Regions from separate parts of the Streptomyces sp. NPDC102406 genome, predicted to be linked through region 3. Evidence: riboswitches for the same ligand, from Rfam matches in the RefSeq annotation. Region 3 holds a riboswitch; each other region holds the start of a gene.
The links. Region 3 has a riboswitch for cyclic di-AMP ahead of ACIRF8_RS28415 (transglycosylase family protein). Riboswitches for the same ligand answer to the same signal wherever they lie in the genome.

Region 1 (4,175 bases), on a different contig from region 3:
CTGCTGCGCCGCGAACCCGGGCGCGCGGAGCGGACCCGCGACGTGGCGACGACCCTGCATCGACTGCTCACGGCGCAGGGCATGGTGGCCGCGCGGCCGGACGCGGCGGTGGTCTCCGTGCGGGCACCCTCGCCCGACGAGGCGGTGCGCTGGGCCGCGGACTGTCGCGCGGCGGGCATCGCGGTGGGCTGCTTCCGCCCGCCGTCCGTGCCGGACGGCATCTCACGGCTGCGGCTGACCGCCCGCGCCGACCTCACCGACGCGCAACTCGGCGAGGCCGTGCGGGTGATCGGCGCAGCGGCTCCCGACGAAGCGTTCAGCGCAGCGAGTCGATGAACTCCCTCCAGGCGTCGGGTGCGAAGAGCAGGGCGGGCCCCGAAGTGTTCTTCGAGTCACGGACGCCCATCAGTCCGGTCGTGGGCCCCGAGGTCAGGGGGGCTGTCTCGACGCAGTTGTTGGCGCCGGTGCTGCGGCTGCTGCGCCGCCACCGGGCGCCGCTCAGCGACAGACTTGAGGGAACGGAAGGAACGTACCGAGGCAGTGCATTCATGGTGCCCCCTTACGCGGTGCCGGGCCCGGGGCGAGGTGTCGGCGTCCTCGTCCACTGGGCTATCCGGCGATCTGTCCGATGAATTCCAACGAGTCCTCGGGTGACAAAGCGCGGAGGAGAAGAGCATCGAAGGCGTCCGTGTACGCCTCCAGGTCTTCTTTCCGCTCGAGGTAGAGGCTACTCGTCAAATGGTCGAGAACAACCACATCCAGATCAGATGTGTTCGGAAATGAGAACACTACGAAAGGGCCGGTGAGGCCGATGTGGCCACCTGTCGAAAAAGGGAGCACCTGAATTTGGACATGGGGCATCTGCGCCGCCTCGGCCAGATGTGCCAACTGTCGCCGCAGGATGCCGGATCCGCCCACTTCGCGCCGGAGCACCCCTTCGTCGAGCACCGCGCTCAGACGCAGCGGCGGCCGCGCCCGCAGCACGTCCTGCCGTGCGAGCCGCACCTCCACCAGCGCCTCGATGTGCTCCTCCGGCATCCCGGTCAGCACGGAACGCGTCACCGCCCGCGCGTACTCGGGCGTCTGCAAAAGCCCCGGTACCACGCTCGTCTCCAGCGTCCGGATACGACACGCCTGCGACTCCAGGCTGATGAAATCCCGGTAGGACGGCGGCAGCAATCCCCGATAGGCGTGCCACCAGTGCTGCCCGGAGGAGTCCTCCGCGCCCGCCAACGCGACCACGAGTTCACGCTGTCGCGGATTGCGTGTCTCGAACGCGTCGAGCAACCGCAGCACGTCCGACGGCTTCACGCCACTGCGACCTGTCTCGATCCGGCTCACCTTCGACTGGTGCCAGCCGACCAGACGGGCGGCCTCACCACTGGTCAACCCGGCCTGCACGCGCAGCGAACGCAGCTCCGCACCGAGTTTGCGACGGCGCACCGCGGGACCGTACTTCATGCCGACTCCTCCACGCTCCTCGGGCCTCACGGCCGGGCTCCTCCCAGGCCCGTGCCACATGGCCTCTGAGCAGACGGTAGAGGAACCGGCGAGCGCTCGCCCAAATACGGTCTACCGTCGCAGAGTTCACCGCTTCGAGCGACAGATATATGCATATCTTGAGGGATCCGCACCACGGGAGGGCAACCAAGTGGCAGTCTGCTGCGAAGCAGAAGTCGGAGGCCGCACGCCAGCGAACCGCCAGAGTCGCAGGCGCGGCCCCGGTGGGAAAGGGACGACGTCGCCATGGCAGACCACCAGGAAGCATCCGTCACGCTGCCGAGCGATCCCGCCTCGGTCTCCGCGGCCCGCAGGTATGTGAGCAAGGTCCTGGCGGACTGGGGGATGCCGCGGGACAGCGACGCCGCCGACACGGTCCGCCTGATCGTCTCGGAGCTCGCGACCAACGCCGTGCAGCACACCCTCGGCCAGTCGCCCACCTTCACCGTCGACGTGGAACTCGAACGCGACGAACAGCTCCGCATCGGCGTCACCGACAGCCACCCGCGCTACCCCAGGCGACTGCCCGCCGCCGTCCAGCAGGACAACGGACGCGGCATGGTGATCATCCGCTGTCTCACCGCCGAGTGCGGCGGACGGCTCTCGGTCTCGCCCACCCCGGAGGGCGGCAAGACCGTGTGGATCTCGCTGCCCTGGATCATCGGCATGAACGGGGGCGACGCCCAGCCGCTCCCCGCCTGTTGACGCGCCCCCGGCTCCTCACCGGCAGCACCCGGGTACGGGCCCGGCGCCCGGCCCGCCCCGAGATCACTGTGCGGCGCGCCTCAGCGCACCCGGCCGTACCAGACGCTCCGCGTCCAGATCTTCTGTAGACGCACTACGTCCCCGGTCTTCGGGGAGTGCCAGATCCGTCCCTTCCCGGCGTAGATGCCGACGTGGTAGACGCTCCGGCCCGAGTGGAAGAAGACCAGGTCACCCGTCTTGCGGTGGGACGGGGCGACATGGCGGGTCTTGTTGTACTGCTGAGCGGCGGTGCGCGGCAGCTTCTTGCCCGCCCGCTTGAACGAGTAGAGCGTCAGGCCCGAGCAGTCGAACCGGTGCGGCCCCGTGGCGCCCCACTTGTACGGCGCTCCCTTCTTGGAGGCCGCGACCTTCAATGCCTTGGTCGAGACCGCCGCCGCCGACGCCTCGGACGCGGCGCCCGGCACCATGATTCCGGCACCGGCGACGGCGAGCGTCAGCGCCGACGCGGTACCCGCCCGGGTCAGCAGCGAGGGAACACGATTGAGCGCAGTCATGCGCAACCCTTCGTCAGCCGCCTGTGAAGGATGACCTGTCGGGTTCGGACAGGCGAAGATGCCCGGCCGCTCACGCGGCTTCACCCCAAGGGCCACTCGGGCACCCTCTCCGTCGAGAGGGGCCGGCGACCCGTCGTGCCTGGGTCCTCCACTCCTGCCGATGCACTTCTGTCGACCTGGCATCCGTGCGGCGGCAGGACTCGGCGTCCGCACGGACCGCCCCGCCGCGGCGGCGGGGGCTTGTCGTCGGAAGGGATCTTCACGCACATGAGGCGCGGAAGCCGAGTCGAACCGGCGGTAAGTGAGGCTCCTCACGCTTGACCCGTTCAGGTGGACAGTGCGGCTTTCGGACCCCTGCCGCGACCCCTGACCACCCTCGTACCAGCGGCGGAACATCTCGTTCCGGTCGCCGCGTACCGCCGGTGCGCAACTCCGACCAGCCCGAATATGGAGCAATGTCTACGCCGATCGGTGGTACCCCATCTGGGTCGTTTGGGCCTGCAAGCAGACAGTGCGCCCGAGCCGTGACTTCAACTGACCGTTTCTGGTGGCAAAGCGACCCTCTGTGTTCGCCTTTCACCGTCGAGGACGCGTAGGGCCCGGGCCAGGGTTGCCGCGTGCACCTCGCTCTCACCGCGCCGGTGCATCAACTCCAGGGCGTCCCGGAGCGCCGCGGCCCGGCTGACGAGCGCCTGCGCCGCACGCAGCCCCCGGTAGGTGTCGTCGCCGCGTGCCGGATTGATGCGCGCCACCAGGTCGACCACCGCCAGATAGCCGTCCACCAGGTCACCCTCGGCCCGGGTCAGCGCGGGCAGCGGCGGCAGTTCGGAGGGGTGCACCAGCACATCACCTCCCGTCCCGCGCGCCGAGCGCGGCCTTGCGGCTCCGCACCACCCCGTCCACCAGGCCGTACTCCAGGGCCTGCCGCGCGTCCAGCACCGTCTCCCGCTCGATGTCCCGGCCCACCTGCTCCTTGTCCCGGCCCGAGTGCCGGGCGAGCAAGTCCTCCACCTGGTCGCGCATGCGCACCATCTCGCGCGCCTGGATCTCCAGGTCGCTGGGTTGTCCCCGGGTCGGCTCGGGCAGCGCCGGCTGGTCGAGCACGACGCGGGCGCCGGGGAGCATCATCCGCTTCCCCGGCGCCCCGGCGGCGAGCAGCACCGCGGCGACGGACGCGGCCTGCCCCAGGCAGGTCGTCTCCACCTCGCACCTGACGTACCGCATCGTGTCGTAGATCGCCGTCATCGCGCTGAACGAGCCGCCGGGGGAGTTGATGTACAGCGAGATGTCCTGGTCGGGCGCCGCGTGCTCCAGGTGCATGAACTGCGCCATCACATCGTTGGCGGACGTGTCGTCGATCGGCGTCCCGAGAAAGACGACGCGCTCCTCCAGGAGCTTGGAGTACGGATCGAGCGT
Region 2 (4,175 bases), on a different contig from region 3:
AGATGGAGCGCGCGCAGGCCCAGTTGGAGCGCGAGTGGCTGGACCGGCTCAGCACGGTGGCGGGCCGCGCCGACGAACTGTGCCGTTACGCCGTGCTGTTCGGCGACCCGCAGCTCGCCCTCACCGCCGTCCAGCGGGTCCTCGCGGTGACCGCCGACGAGGTCCAGGAGGTCGCCAAGGCGCGCCTGCGCCCCGACAACCGCGCGGTCCTGGTGTACGAGCCGACGGCGCCCGCCGACATCGATGACGAGAGCGACCTGAGCGACGAGGAGGCGGGCCGGTGACCGAGCAGCTCGCGACCATGGAATTCCACCCCAAGCCGCAGGCCGGGACGGCCAGGCCGTGGGCGTTCCCCGCCCCGGAGCGCGGTGAGCTGCCCAACGGTCTGACCGTGCTGCGCTGCCACCGGCCCGGCCAGCAGGTCGTCGCGGTGGAGGTCAACCTCGACGCGCCGCTGGAGGCCGAGCCCGCGGGCCTGGACGGTGTCGCCACGATCATGGCGCGTGCCTTCAACGAAGGCACCGACAAGCACTCGGCGGAGGAGTTCGCGGCCGAACTGGAGCGGTGCGGCGCCACCTTGGACGCGCACGCCGACCACCCCGGCGTCCGCGTCTCCCTCGAAGTGCCCGTCTCCCGGCTCCCCAAGGGCCTCGCCCTCCTCGCCGACGCCCTGCGCGCGCCCGCCTTCTCCGACAGCGAGATCGAGCGCCTCGTGCGCAACCGTCTGGACGAGATCCCGCACGAGAGCGCCAACCCGGCACGGCGCGCCGCCAAGGAGCTGTCCAGGCAGCTCTTCCCGGCCGACTCGCGCATGTCGCGCCCGCGGCAGGGCACCGAGGAGACGGTCGCCGCCATCGACGCGGCGGCCGTACGCGCCTTCTACGAGAAGCACGTACGCCCCGCCACCGGCACGGTCGTCGTCGTGGGCGACCTGACCGGCACCGACCTCGACGCGCTGCTCGCGGACACGCTCGGCGCCTGGACCGGCGACACCGCGCAGCCGCGCCCGGTGCCGCCGGTCACCGCCGACGACACGGGCCGTGTCATCGTCGTGGACCGCCCCGGAGCGGTCCAGACGCAGTTGCTGATCGGCCGGATCGGACCCGACCGGCACGACCGCGTGTGGGCCGCGCAGATCCTCGGCACGTACTGCCTCGGCGGCACGCTCACCTCGCGCCTGGACCGCGTCCTGCGCGAGGAGAAGGGCTACACCTACGGTGTGCGGTCCTTCGCCCAGGTGCTGCGGTCGGCGCCCGACGGGACGGGCGCCGCGATGCTCGCCATCAGCGGCTCCGTGGACACCCCGAACACCGGTCCGGCCCTTGAAGACCTCTGGAAGGTGCTGCGCACGCTGGCAGCCGAGGGCCTCACGGACGCCGAGCGGGACACCGCCGTGCAGAACCTGGTGGGCGTGGCCCCGCTCAAGTACGAGACCGCGGCGGCCGTCGCGGGCACCCTCGCCGACCAGGTCGAACAGCACCTGCCGGACGACTTCCAGGCGCGCCTGTACCGGCAGCTCACGGAGACGGGCACCGTGGAGGCCACCGCGGCCGTCGTGAACGCCTTCCCCGCGGACCGCCTGGTGACGATCCTGGTGGGCGACGCCGCGCAGATCGAGGAGCCCGTCAAGGCCCTCGGCATCGGCGAGGTGACCGTCGTCACGGGCTGACCCCGTCCCGCAGGCGCGGGAAGCACGCCGCACGAAGCCCCGGTGGACACGGTCCTCACCGGGGCTTCGTGGTGTCGCTCACGTCCGTCCTTGATCGACGATGGAGCGCTTATGTCCGAATTAGGGCGGAGGTTGCCTGTCTGCTCTGTGGCATGCGCTACAAAAGCCGGGATCCGTTTGTTGATTAAAAGATGTCCCGCTTAGCGTCGGTCCGGCTGTCCGCCAGACACGCGTCGCGCCCGCGACATCGGACAGTCATCGCCGAGTCCCCCACGGCGCGAGCCAGGGGAGCCGGGGACCCATCGCAGTCCCTGGGGTGAATCGGACGCTCTTCCCCTGGGGGAGAGGGCCCGTAGGAGACCTTCCTGCTCCGAACCCGTCAGCTAACCCGGTAGGCGAGAGGGAAGGAAAGGACCAGCCACTTCATGGCGTTCACCCGTGCCACCGGGAAGCACCGTCGTCCGAGTCGCCTCACGCGTACCACCGCGCACGTCGCGGGTGTCGCGGCGCTCACCACGACCGGTGTCATCGGCGGCCTCGCCGCCCCCGCGCTCGCCGCCGACACCGCGGCCGCCGACCAGAACGGCCTGACCCAGGCCATCGCCATCGGCGACTCCCTGGCCGACCAGATCGACGCCCAGGCCGCCGCGCAGAAGAAGGCCGCCGACAAGGCCGCCGCGGAGGCGAAGGCAAAGGCGAAGGCCGAGGCCGAGGCCCAAAAGAGGGCCGAGGAGGCCAAGCGCGAGGCCGAGGCGAAGGCCGCGAAGGAGCGCGAGGCCAGGGAGCGCGCCGCCCGTGAGGCCGAGCGCAAGCGCCTCAACAGCTTCGTCGCGCCGATCTCCGGCTCCTACGTCTCCACCGGCTACCAGGCGAGCAGCGGCCTGTGGTCCTCCGGCAGCCACACCGGCATCGACTTCCACGCGGCCAGCGGCACGTCCGTGCACGCCGTCGGCTCGGGCACCGTCGTCGAGGCCGGCTGGGGCGGTGCCTACGGCAACAACATCGTGATCAAGATGAATGACGGTACATACACCCAGTACGGTCACCTGTCGTCCATCGGCGTCTCCATCGGCCAGGCCGTCACCCCCGGCCAGCAGATAGGCCTCTCCGGCGCCACCGGCAACGTCACGGGCCCGCACCTCCACTTCGAGGCCCGCACGTCGCCCGACTACGGCTCGGACATGGACCCCGTCGCGTACCTGCGCTCGCACGGCGTGAACGTCTGATACGCGTCCTTCGCCCGCGCGGCACCCTGTGAAAGCCCCGGCTCATCGAGCCGGGGCTTTCACGTGCGCAAGGCGTTCCTGGCCAAAAAATATCCATGGATTCCGGCCCGGCGTCGGAAATGCGGGAACGGTGGAATAGAGTCACGGGGCGAGCGCGTCGAAGAGGCGTCATTCGCGCTGGCACAAGCGTCGATCGACCGCGTTTCGCGGGGATTAAGGCGGAGGTCGGGTCATGCGTATTCCCGCGCACTCGGTATGCACGGCGATCCGCGACGACATCGTCGCGGGGGTCTACGAGCGCGGCGGCAGACTCACCGAGGAACTGCTCGCGCGCCGCTACGGGGTCTCGCGCGTCCCGGTCCGCGAGGCGCTGCGCACCCTGGAGGCCGAGGGCTTCGTCGTCACGCGGCGGCACGCGGGCGCGTGCGTGGCCGAGCCCACCGGCCAGGAGGCCGCGGACCTCCTGGAGGTCCGCATGCTGCTGGAGCCGCTGAGCGCCGCGCGCGCCGCGCAGCGCCGCACCGAGGCCCACCTCAAAGTCCTGCGAGGCCTGGTCAGGCTGGGTCAGGAGCGCGCCAGGCGCGGTCAGAACGAGGACCTGCGCTCACTGGGCGGCTGGTTCCACGAGACCCTCGCGCAGGCCTCCGGCAGCCCCGGTCTGATCACCCTGCTCACCCAGCTCCGGCACAAGATCGCCTGGATGTACACGGTGGAGACGCCGGCCCAGCCGGCCGAGTCCTGGGCCGAGCACGGCGCCATCGTGGACGCGGTGGTCCGCGGCGACGCCGAGCGCGCCCGCGCCCTGACCGCCCTGCACGCCGAGCGCGCCTCGGTCGCCCATCGGCTGCGGGTGCCGCGCGCGGGTGAGCGTGTGAGGACTTCGCAACACGCAGTAAACACGGCGGGGCTCCGGCATTAACAGAGGGGCCGTATACAAAGAAGCGCGGCATTCCAGGAATGGGGCGCAAGCATTTCTGCTGCCCGGTCGACGCTCAATATACGGCTGCGGGGAATTGTGCTGCCCATTTCGCTCGCCGTGCATTCCGGACGGCCCGGGACGGAATGCGGGAACGACGAAGCCGCGCGCTCCCGGGGGAGACGCGCGGCTTCGTGAGGCCGATCCGATCGGACCGAGCGGTCAGACCGTCTCGGGGAGCTCGTCCAGGCCCTCGGAGACCAGCTTCGCCAGACGGTCGAGCGCGGCGTCCGCACCCTCGGCGTCGGAGGCCAGGACGATCTCCTCGCCGCCCTGGGCGCCCAGGCCGAGCACCGCGAGCATG
Region 3 (4,175 bases):
CATGCACTTGAAGCCGTTGCGCTGGGCCAGCTCGACGGCGTCCAGGGTCTCGGTCAGCGAGCCGATCTGGTTGACCTTGACGAGCAGGGCGTTGGCCGAGTTCTCCTCGATGCCGCGGGCGAGGCGCTCCGGGTTGGTGACGAAGAGGTCGTCGCCGACGAGCTGGACCTTGTCGCCGAGGCGCTCGGTGATGGTGTTCCAGCCGGCCCAGTCGTCCTCGTACAGCGGGTCCTCGATGGAGACGAGCGGGTACGCGGAGACGAGCTCCTCGTAGTACTCGGTCATCTCGGCGGCGGAGCGCTCCTTGCCCTCGAACTGGTACTTGCCGTCCTTGTAGAACTCGGAGGCGGCGACGTCGAGGGCGAGGGCGACCTGCTGGCCGGGGATGTAACCGGCCTCCTTGATCGCCTCGAGGATGAGGTCGAGGGCGGCGCGGTTCGACTCCAGGTTCGGGGCGAAGCCGCCCTCGTCGCCGAGGCCGGTGGACAGGCCCTTGGTCTTCAGCACCTTCTTGAGGGTGTGGTAGACCTCGGTGCCCCAGCGCAGGGCCTCGGAGAAGGACTCCGCGCCGATCGGGGCGATCATGAACTCCTGGATGTCGACGTTGGAGTCGGCGTGCGACCCACCGTTCAGGATGTTCATCATCGGGACGGGCAGCAGGTGCGCGTTCGGACCGCCGAGGTAGCGGAAGAGCGGCAGGTCGCTGGCCTCGGACGCGGCGTGCGCGACGGCGAGGGAGACGCCCAGGATCGCGTTGGCGCCGAGCGAGCCCTTGTTGTCGGTGGCGTCCAGGTCGAACATCGCCTGGTCGATGAGGCGCTGCTCGGTGGCGTCGTAGCCGACGAGCTCCGGGCCGATCTGCTCGATGACGGCGAGAACGGCCTTCTCGACGCCCTTGCCCTGGTAACGGTTGGGGTCACCGTCACGGAGTTCGATGGCCTCGAAGGCACCGGTGGAGGCACCGGACGGAACAGCAGCACGGCCGGTGCTGCCGTCGTCGAGGCCGACCTCGACCTCGACCGTGGGGTTGCCTCGGGAGTCCAGGATTTCCCGGGCTACGACGACGTCGATGGACGGCACGAGCATCTCCTTCTGGGATGTGACGCAGTGGTGCGGGCGGCTGCTTGGATAACTGATCCCGCACCCCTGAGCGTAACCGGCTCCGAGGCATCGGCCAGCCGACCGACCGTCTTGTGGACAACGCCGATAGCGAAATGTTTCCTAACGGAACAAAGACGGCGACCTCCGTCCCGGAAGCCGGGACGGAGGTCGCCGAAGTGAGCGGCCCTGGACCCGGCGTCCGCCGATGCCGGGTCCGTGACTACGAGGGGTTCTCTACTTGAGGTGGAGCTGCTGACCCGGGTAGATCAGGTCGGCGTCGGCGACGATGTCCTTGTTGAGCTCGAACACCTTCTGCCAGTTGGTGCCGTGCGCCTCGGCGATCTTGCTGAGCGTGTCGCCGGACTTCACCTTGTACTCGCCGTCACCCTTCTCGACCTTCTTGCCGGTCGGGGTGGTCACGGTCTCCTTCTTCGGCTGCGGCTGCGCCTGCTGGGGCTGCGCCTGCTGCTGCGGCTGCTGACGCTGCTGCGAGCGGGTCGTCGTGGAGGAGTCGGAGCGCTCCTGCTGCTGCGGCTGCGCCTGCTGCTGCGGGGACGAGTCGGCCGGAGCGGAGTTGCCGGTGGAGGCGCCGGACAGGCCCACACCGCAGCTCGGCCAGGCACCCTTGCCCTGCGAGGCGAGAACCTTCTCGGCGACCGATATCTGCTGCGCCTTGGACGCCTGGTCGGCGGAGGACGCGTAGGCGGTGCCGCCGTACGCGGCCCACGTGGAGGACGAGAACTGGAGGCCGCCGTAGTAGCCGTTGCCCGTGTTGATGGACCAGTTGCCACCGGACTCGCAGGCCGCGACCTGGTCCCACTCGGAGGTGGAGGCGGCGGAGGCGCCCGTGGCACCCATCAGCGGGACGGCGACGGCGGCACCGGCGACGCCGGCGAGCGTGGCGACGCGGACAGCCTTGGTCGGGCGGCGGTGCTTGCCCTTGCTGGAAAACAGCATGGAGAGATCCCCTCACCGACGCCTACGAGGTGAGCTGTCGGGTTCGGACCAGTGAGTGTCCGGCCGCGCAACCTAGTGCGCGGCTTAACCCCAAGCCGGCGGACCGGCACTTACCTTGGGTCCCCCGCTCCTGCCTACGGCGCTGACGCGTCGACTGTTCCCGTACGGACGTTGGCAGGATTCGGCGTGACGTCCGTCGGGGCCCGCTGTGGCGAGCGGTCACGACCGTAAGCAGTCGATCCGCCCGATTTCAAAGACGATCAGGGTCTTTGAGACTCATGTCTCACTCTCGCAAAAGCGGACATACGGGCCCCAACCAGCACTGAATTCCCGCTATTTCTCGGCCGGTTCGAGCCCGAGATCCAGACTCTGACCAGGCAGGATGAGGCCGGGGTCGGTGCCGACCGTCTTCTTGTTCAGGTCATAGAGCGCATCCCACCCGCCGCGGACGTCGTGAGCGTCCGCGATGTCCCACAGGTTGTCGCCGGAGCGGACCGTGTACGTCCCCCCGGCGCGGTCCGCCTCACGGGAGGCGTGACGCCCCTCACCCGCACGGGACGCGGACGTCTCGTCCGCCGCGCGGTCGCCCCGGTGACGGCCGCCCGTGAGGGAGTCGTCGGAGGCCGTGGGGGACGCGGAGGGGCCAGAGAGATCGGAGGGGTCGGCGCCGTCCGCCGGGTCCGAGGAGTCGGCGGAGTCGGAGCGGCCCGACTCGCCCGATCCGGCGTCCGCACCGCCCGCGACCTCGCCGGACGCTCCGCCGCCCGCCTTTTCCTCCGCCTTGTCGCCCGTAGCGCCGCTCCCCTTGTCGCCGGAGGACGCGCCCTCGGAGGCGTCAGATGACGGAGCGTCGGAAGCATCGGATGAATCCGCCGAACCAGAAGAACCGGAAGAACCAGAAGAACTGGCGGAGTCGGGCGTGTCGGAGGTGTCGGATGTGTCAGCGGTGTCCGTCGTGTCGGACCCGTCGTGATTCTTCTCTCCCGTGCCGACCGAGCCGGACGGCTTCGGGGAGGCGCTGACCCCCGGGTCGACATCGGCGGACTCGTCACCCTTGGTGAGGCCCGCCACGATCGAGCAACTCGGCCAGGCCGTGGGCCCCTTCGCGGCGAGGACCTTCTCGGCGACGGCTATCTGCTGCGAGCGGCTGGCCTCGTCCGCGCGCGGGGCGAAGTCGAGGCCGCCGTACCGTTCCCACATCTCCTGCGAGAACTGGAGTCCGCCGTAGTAGCCGTTGCCCGCGTCCAGGCTCCACTGGCCGCCGGACTCGCACTCGGCGAGCTTGTCCCAGGTGGCGGTGGAGGCGGCGTTCGCGCTGGTCGCGGCGAGCAGCGGGATCGCGATGGCGCTGCCGGTGACGCCGGCGGCGACGACGAGAGCAGGGGCCTGACGGGGGCGACGGTGTCGACCGTTCCCGGAGAGCATGCGGTTGCCTTTCGCGAGACTGATGCAGCACGCGACAGGGGTGGCGGAAGTGGTGCCGGTTGTGCCTGTGTCGCGATGACTGGTGAACGTAGCGGGACTCGAACGCTTGTCACAAGTCGATGCAGCGCAGATCACGTGAAAGTCACAGTCTTGACGGCGTGTCAGATCGCGGGGTGCCGGGCGAGCCGTGCCGCCGGGCCGGTGCCGACCACCGTCAGTGCGCCCCGTGCGGTTACGGTCGTCGGGTGAACGCCCCGAACACCGCACCCGAACTCTTCACTTGGGAGTTCGCGACCGACCCGTATCCGGCCTACGCCTGGCTCCGGGAGCACTCCCCCGTCCACTGGACGAAGCTCCCCAGCGGAGTCGAGGCGTGGCTCGTGACCCGGTACGCCGACGCGCGCCAGGCCCTCGCGGACGGCCGGTTGTCGAAGAACCCCGACCACCACGCCGAGGACGCCCAGGGCAAGAACAGGACCGGCATCCCCGGCGAGCGCAGCGCCAACCTGATGACGCATCTGCTGAACATCGACCCGCCGGACCACACCCGGCTGCGCCGGCTCGTCTCCAAGGCGTTCACCCCGCGCCGTATCGCTCAGTTCGCGCCACGGGTGCAGGAGTTGACCGACGGGCTCATCGACCGGTTCGCGGGCAGCGGCGAGGCCGACCTGATCCACGACTTCGCCTTCCCG
Region 4 (4,175 bases), on a different contig from region 3:
CGAGCGTGCGCAGAGCGGAAGAAGAAGTCATGCCCTTTGACAACGCCCCCACGGAACGTGTTGTTCCGCGGGGGTGTTTCACCGGGCGTCGAGGGGGGACTCGTAGGCCGACGAGATCAGGGAGTGAGGCCCTTGTCGCGCAGCCAGGCCGCCGGGTCGACGCCGGTGGCGTCCCCGCCGGGGTGGACCTCCAGATGGAGATGGGCGCCCGTGACGTTGCCGGTGGCGCCGACGCGGCCGATGACGTCGCCGGTGCTGACCTTCTGACCGACGCTGACGTTCATCGAGGACTGGTGGCAGAACCACAGCTCGGTGCCGTCGTCCAGGGTGAGCACCGTGCGGTAGCCGTACGCGCCCGCCCAGCCGGCCTCGGTGACGGTGCCGCCGTGGATCGCGTAGATCGGCGTACCGGTGGAGGCCGCGAAGTCGAGGCCCGTGTGGTAGCCGGAGGACCACATGGAGCCGGGCTGCCCGAAGGTGCCGGTGAGCGTGTACGAGGCGACGGGGAGCTTGAAGCTCTTGGCCAGCTTGGCGAGGCGCTCGGCCTCGGCCTTCTTCTTGGCCTCTTCCTCCGCCTTCTTCTTCTCGGCGGCGGCGTCGGCCTCGGCCTTCTCCCGCTTCGCCTTGGCGTCGGCGGCGGCCTTCTGCGCCGCGGCCTCCTCGGCCGCGGCCTGCGCCTTGGCGTCGGCGGCGTCCGCCTGCGTCTCGGCCTGCTGCATGATGCGGGCCCGCAGCGCCTCTCCGGCGCCCGACTGCCCGGTGCCGACGCTGGTCAGCGGGGCGGCGGCGGTCGTGGCGCCGGAGGAGCCGGAGCCGGGGCCGTCGGATATGAGCGCGCCCACGCCGGGCAGCGACGCGGCCTCGGGCAGCGAGTCCTTGACGGCCGACAGGTCGGGCATGGAGAGGTGGACGGCGGGCTTGCCGCCCTGCGCGGTGGCGATGCCGCCCGCGCCGACGGCGGCGATCACGCCGACGCCCAGGACCGTGGAGCTGCGCGCGAGTCCGCCGCGCTGGCGGGCCACGCGGTGCCGGCCGCGGACGGGACGGACGGACTCCTCGGTGGGGTTCCACTCCTCCCAGCTCTCCCGCTCGACACCGAGGCCGCCATCGGCGGAGTCGGCGGAGAACCCGGAGAACTCGGGGGCAGGACGGTTCGACGCCACGGGGGCGCTCTCCTTTCCTTCCTCTCGCCTACCGGGTTAGCTGACGGGTTCGGAGCAGGAAGGTCTCCTACGAGCACGGTCCGGCGCCCGGAAAGCGACGGAACGATGCCTGATTCACCCCAAGTTAGTGGTTCCCCGGCTCCCTTGCGGGATTGAGCGTGTGCGCACGGAGCCGTCTCTTGTGACGGCTGGGACGACCGCGCTGCGTTATCGAACGTTAATAGACAGCCGACAGTAATTCCAAGCTGTTCCCACTGATCGTTCACGTCTCTGGCCAGGACTTAACGGTCATCGGTGGTCGAAGCAGGTCGAGTTGACCGACGGTTTCGACGCACGGCAAACACGCCATTTTCTGACGTAGTGTCAATTGTTATGCGCTGTGGTGCGGTTCGATCACCCCTCGTAATGTTGATCAAGAGCGGCGCACGGCGAGCAGGGCCATGTCGTCACTGGCACCGCCCCCGGTGTGCAGGCGTACTTCTTCGGCCAGCGTCGCGAGAAGTTCCTCGGGCCCCGGGAAGACCCGCCCCGCGAGCCTGGCCGCGGGGTCGTAGAAGACGCCCTCCGCGTCCCGCGCCTCGGAGAGCCCGTCGGTGTAGAGCAGCAGCGTCGCGGCGGACGGGAACGGGGCCTCGGTCGCCCGGTCCGGCCAGGAGCCGAGCTCCCCGAGGCCGAGCGGCAGCGCCGCCTCCACGGACCTGATCATCTGGACCGTGCCGTCGCCGTGCAGCACGACCGGCTCGGGGTGACCGCGGTTGAGGACGCGTACGAGGTGGCCGCCGTGCGGGATCTCGGCGAGCACGGCGGTGGTGAACCCCTCGAAGTCGTCGATGCCCCGCCGTCGGCTGCCCTCCCTGGCGAGCGCCCGCTCCAGTCGCTGCGCGACCGCCTCCAGGCTGCCCTCCTGCTCGGCCGCCTCTCGGAAGGCGCCGATGACGACGGCCACGGCGGCGACCGCGCCCATGCCCTTGCCGCGTACGTCCCCGACGACGAACCGCACCCCGTGCGGGGTGTCCTGCACCGCGTACAGGTCACCGCCGATGAACGCGTCGGCCTGCGCCGCCTCGTACCGGGCCGCGACGGCCAGGCCCCCGATCCGCCCGGCCGGTTCCGGCAACACCGCGAGCTGGGCCGCCTCCGCGATCTGCCGCGCGGAGGCGAGCTGTTCGTCGCTGCGGCGCTTGATCCGGTTGATGAACGCGGCCAGGACGCAGACCGTGGCCACGGTGGCCATCTCGGTGTAGACCCCGGCGTTGAACCCGTTCTCGTATCTGAGGTGCACGGCGACGATCGCGGCGATCGAGAGGGCCCCGGCGGTGATCGTGCTGCCCAGCGAGAAGAACGGGGCCACGACCAGGGGCGCGGCGCTGAAGAGGGGCGAGCCGGCGAACCCGGACGGGGTGCAGTACTCGTAGACCGCGCCGCCGGCGATCAGCAGCAGGGGCAGCACCCGGAGGAAGGCACGGGTGCCGATGGTGTCCGCCCCGTGTCGGTGCCGCCCTCCTCGCTGCCCCACCAGTCGTCTCCTGCCACGTCAGCGCCCGGATTCCGGCGTCTGTCCAAGGGTTCCCGTGCAGGAGGCCGGGGGGCGAGCGCTGTTGCTCCGTCCGAGTCAGGGCCCATCAACAGAACGAGGCCGGAATCTCGAAAGATTCCGGCCTCGGCCTTCAGTAGCGGGGACAGGATTTGAACCTGCGACCTCTGGGTTATGAGCCCAGCGAGCTACCGAGCTGCTCCACCCCGCGTCGATGAATGCAACACTACGCCATCGTGGACGGGGAAAGCGAATCGCTTCCCGACCGCACCACTGTCCCCCCGGGTACACCTGTCGAGTGGGGCGCGTCGTCATCCCGTATCCGCCGCGTCGTCCGCGCCGTTATGCCGTGCATGATCTCAACTCGACGAGCCCTCACCGCTGTCCTGCTCGCCGTCGGCACCACGGCGATCGTGGCCCCGGCGGCGCAGGCCGACACCACTGCCAACACGGCAGGCAACACCATCTCCCCCACCGCCCTGCTGGACACGGTCTCCACCATGGCCGTGCCGGACGCGCACCGCGACGAGGTGCCGCGCACGGCCGAGCAGCTCTCCGGCCTCAACGGGCTGTACAAGCTGAGCGAGCTGCACCAGCTCACCGACTTGGTGGCGCCGGTCACGGGGCTGGCCGGGGCGTAACCAGCCCGGACGCGCGAACATACGGCATACGGCATACGACGTCCGACATACACGGACACGCAAGAGGGGCAGCCGCCGAGCGCGGCTGCCCCTCAGGTGTCTCAGTTGTTGCCGGCACCGTTGCTGGAGAGGACCGGGATGTCGTCCAGGATGTGCGACAGCGGCTCGTCCTGCTTGGCCTGCGTCGAGTCCTCCGCGCACTGCTGGGTCTGCGGCGCCGACAGGATCGGCACGTCCTGCACGCCGACGTTGACCAGACCCACGATGTTCTGGATGTTCGCCTTGGCCGGCAGGCCGACACAGAGCTTGTTCAGCGTGCCCTGGACCAGGGTGAGCTGCGGACTCTGGTCCCCGTCGGCGGAGGAGTTGCCGAAGGAGTCCTGCGCTCCGTTGCCGCTGGCGGAGTTGGTGCCGTTGTCGTCACCATTGGCCAGAGCCTGGGGAGCGGCCACCGCCGCCAGGCTGACGACGGAAGCGGCGATCGTTGCGGCTGCCCACAGCTTCTTCATGTGAATTCCCTTCATGACCGGACTCCATCGACGGAGTCACGGTGAGACAACTGGCCAGAATTACTACGGTTGCCGGATCAGTGGTTCTGCGTTCCGTTGGAGGAGAGAACCGGGATGTCGTCCAGGATGTGCGACAGCGGCTCGTCGCCCTTCGCCTGCGTCGAGTTCTCGACACACTGCTGGTTCTGCGGCGCCGACAGGATCGGGAGGTCCTGGATACCGACGTTGACGAGGCCCACGATGTTCTGGATGTTCGCCTTGGCGGGCAGGCCGATGCAGGGCTTGTTCAGGGAACCCTGGATGAGCGCCATCTGCGGGCTCATGTTGC

Region 1: it holds a riboswitch for cyclic di-AMP, as region 3 does, so the genes downstream of both, ACIRF8_RS34810 (C40 family peptidase) here and ACIRF8_RS28415 (transglycosylase family protein) in region 3, are expected to answer to the same signal.
Region 2: it holds a riboswitch for cyclic di-AMP, as region 3 does, so the genes downstream of both, ACIRF8_RS14085 (M23 family metallopeptidase) here and ACIRF8_RS28415 (transglycosylase family protein) in region 3, are expected to answer to the same signal.
Region 4: it holds a riboswitch for cyclic di-AMP, as region 3 does, so the genes downstream of both, ACIRF8_RS25860 (M23 family metallopeptidase) here and ACIRF8_RS28415 (transglycosylase family protein) in region 3, are expected to answer to the same signal.

What each region holds. Positions count from the first base shown of each region.
Region 1 is NZ_JBIWKP010000015.1:91,084-95,258, forward strand. Features, by position in the region: gene ACIRF8_RS34790 (8-amino-7-oxononanoate synthase) at 1-336, shown strand, start outside; gene ACIRF8_RS34795 (DUF397 domain-containing protein) at 317-550, opposite strand; gene ACIRF8_RS34800 (helix-turn-helix domain-containing protein) at 610-1,461, opposite strand; gene ACIRF8_RS34805 (ATP-binding protein) at 1,747-2,205, shown strand; gene ACIRF8_RS34810 (C40 family peptidase) at 2,286-2,759, opposite strand; cyclic di-AMP (ydaO/yuaA leader) riboswitch at 2,763-2,951, opposite strand; gene ACIRF8_RS34815 (hypothetical protein) at 3,290-3,598, opposite strand; gene ACIRF8_RS34820 (ATP-dependent Clp protease proteolytic subunit) at 3,606-4,175, opposite strand, start outside.
Region 2 is NZ_JBIWKP010000003.1:108,521-112,695, forward strand. Features, by position in the region: gene ACIRF8_RS14075 (M16 family metallopeptidase) at 1-284, shown strand, start outside; gene ACIRF8_RS14080 (M16 family metallopeptidase) at 302-1,669, shown strand; cyclic di-AMP (ydaO/yuaA leader) riboswitch at 1,919-2,082, shown strand; gene ACIRF8_RS14085 (M23 family metallopeptidase) at 2,095-2,895, shown strand; gene ACIRF8_RS14090 (GntR family transcriptional regulator) at 3,128-3,814, shown strand; gene ACIRF8_RS14095 (HPr family phosphocarrier protein) at 4,034-4,175, opposite strand, start outside.
Region 3 is NZ_JBIWKP010000008.1:205,722-209,896, reverse strand. Features, by position in the region: gene eno (phosphopyruvate hydratase) at 1-1,080, opposite strand, end outside; gene ACIRF8_RS28415 (transglycosylase family protein) at 1,336-2,058, opposite strand; cyclic di-AMP (ydaO/yuaA leader) riboswitch at 2,063-2,255, opposite strand; gene ACIRF8_RS28410 (transglycosylase family protein) at 2,392-3,483, opposite strand; gene ACIRF8_RS28405 (cytochrome P450) at 3,729-4,175, shown strand, end outside.
Region 4 is NZ_JBIWKP010000006.1:374,099-378,273, reverse strand. Features, by position in the region: gene ACIRF8_RS25865 (aldo/keto reductase) at 1-31, opposite strand, end outside; gene ACIRF8_RS25860 (M23 family metallopeptidase) at 117-1,163, opposite strand; cyclic di-AMP (ydaO/yuaA leader) riboswitch at 1,175-1,332, opposite strand; gene ACIRF8_RS25855 (PP2C family protein-serine/threonine phosphatase) at 1,576-2,679, opposite strand; tRNA gene ACIRF8_RS25850 (tRNA-Met) at 2,835-2,908, opposite strand; gene ACIRF8_RS25845 (hypothetical protein) at 3,051-3,338, shown strand; gene ACIRF8_RS25840 (rodlin) at 3,440-3,847, opposite strand; gene ACIRF8_RS25835 (rodlin) at 3,925-4,175, opposite strand, start outside.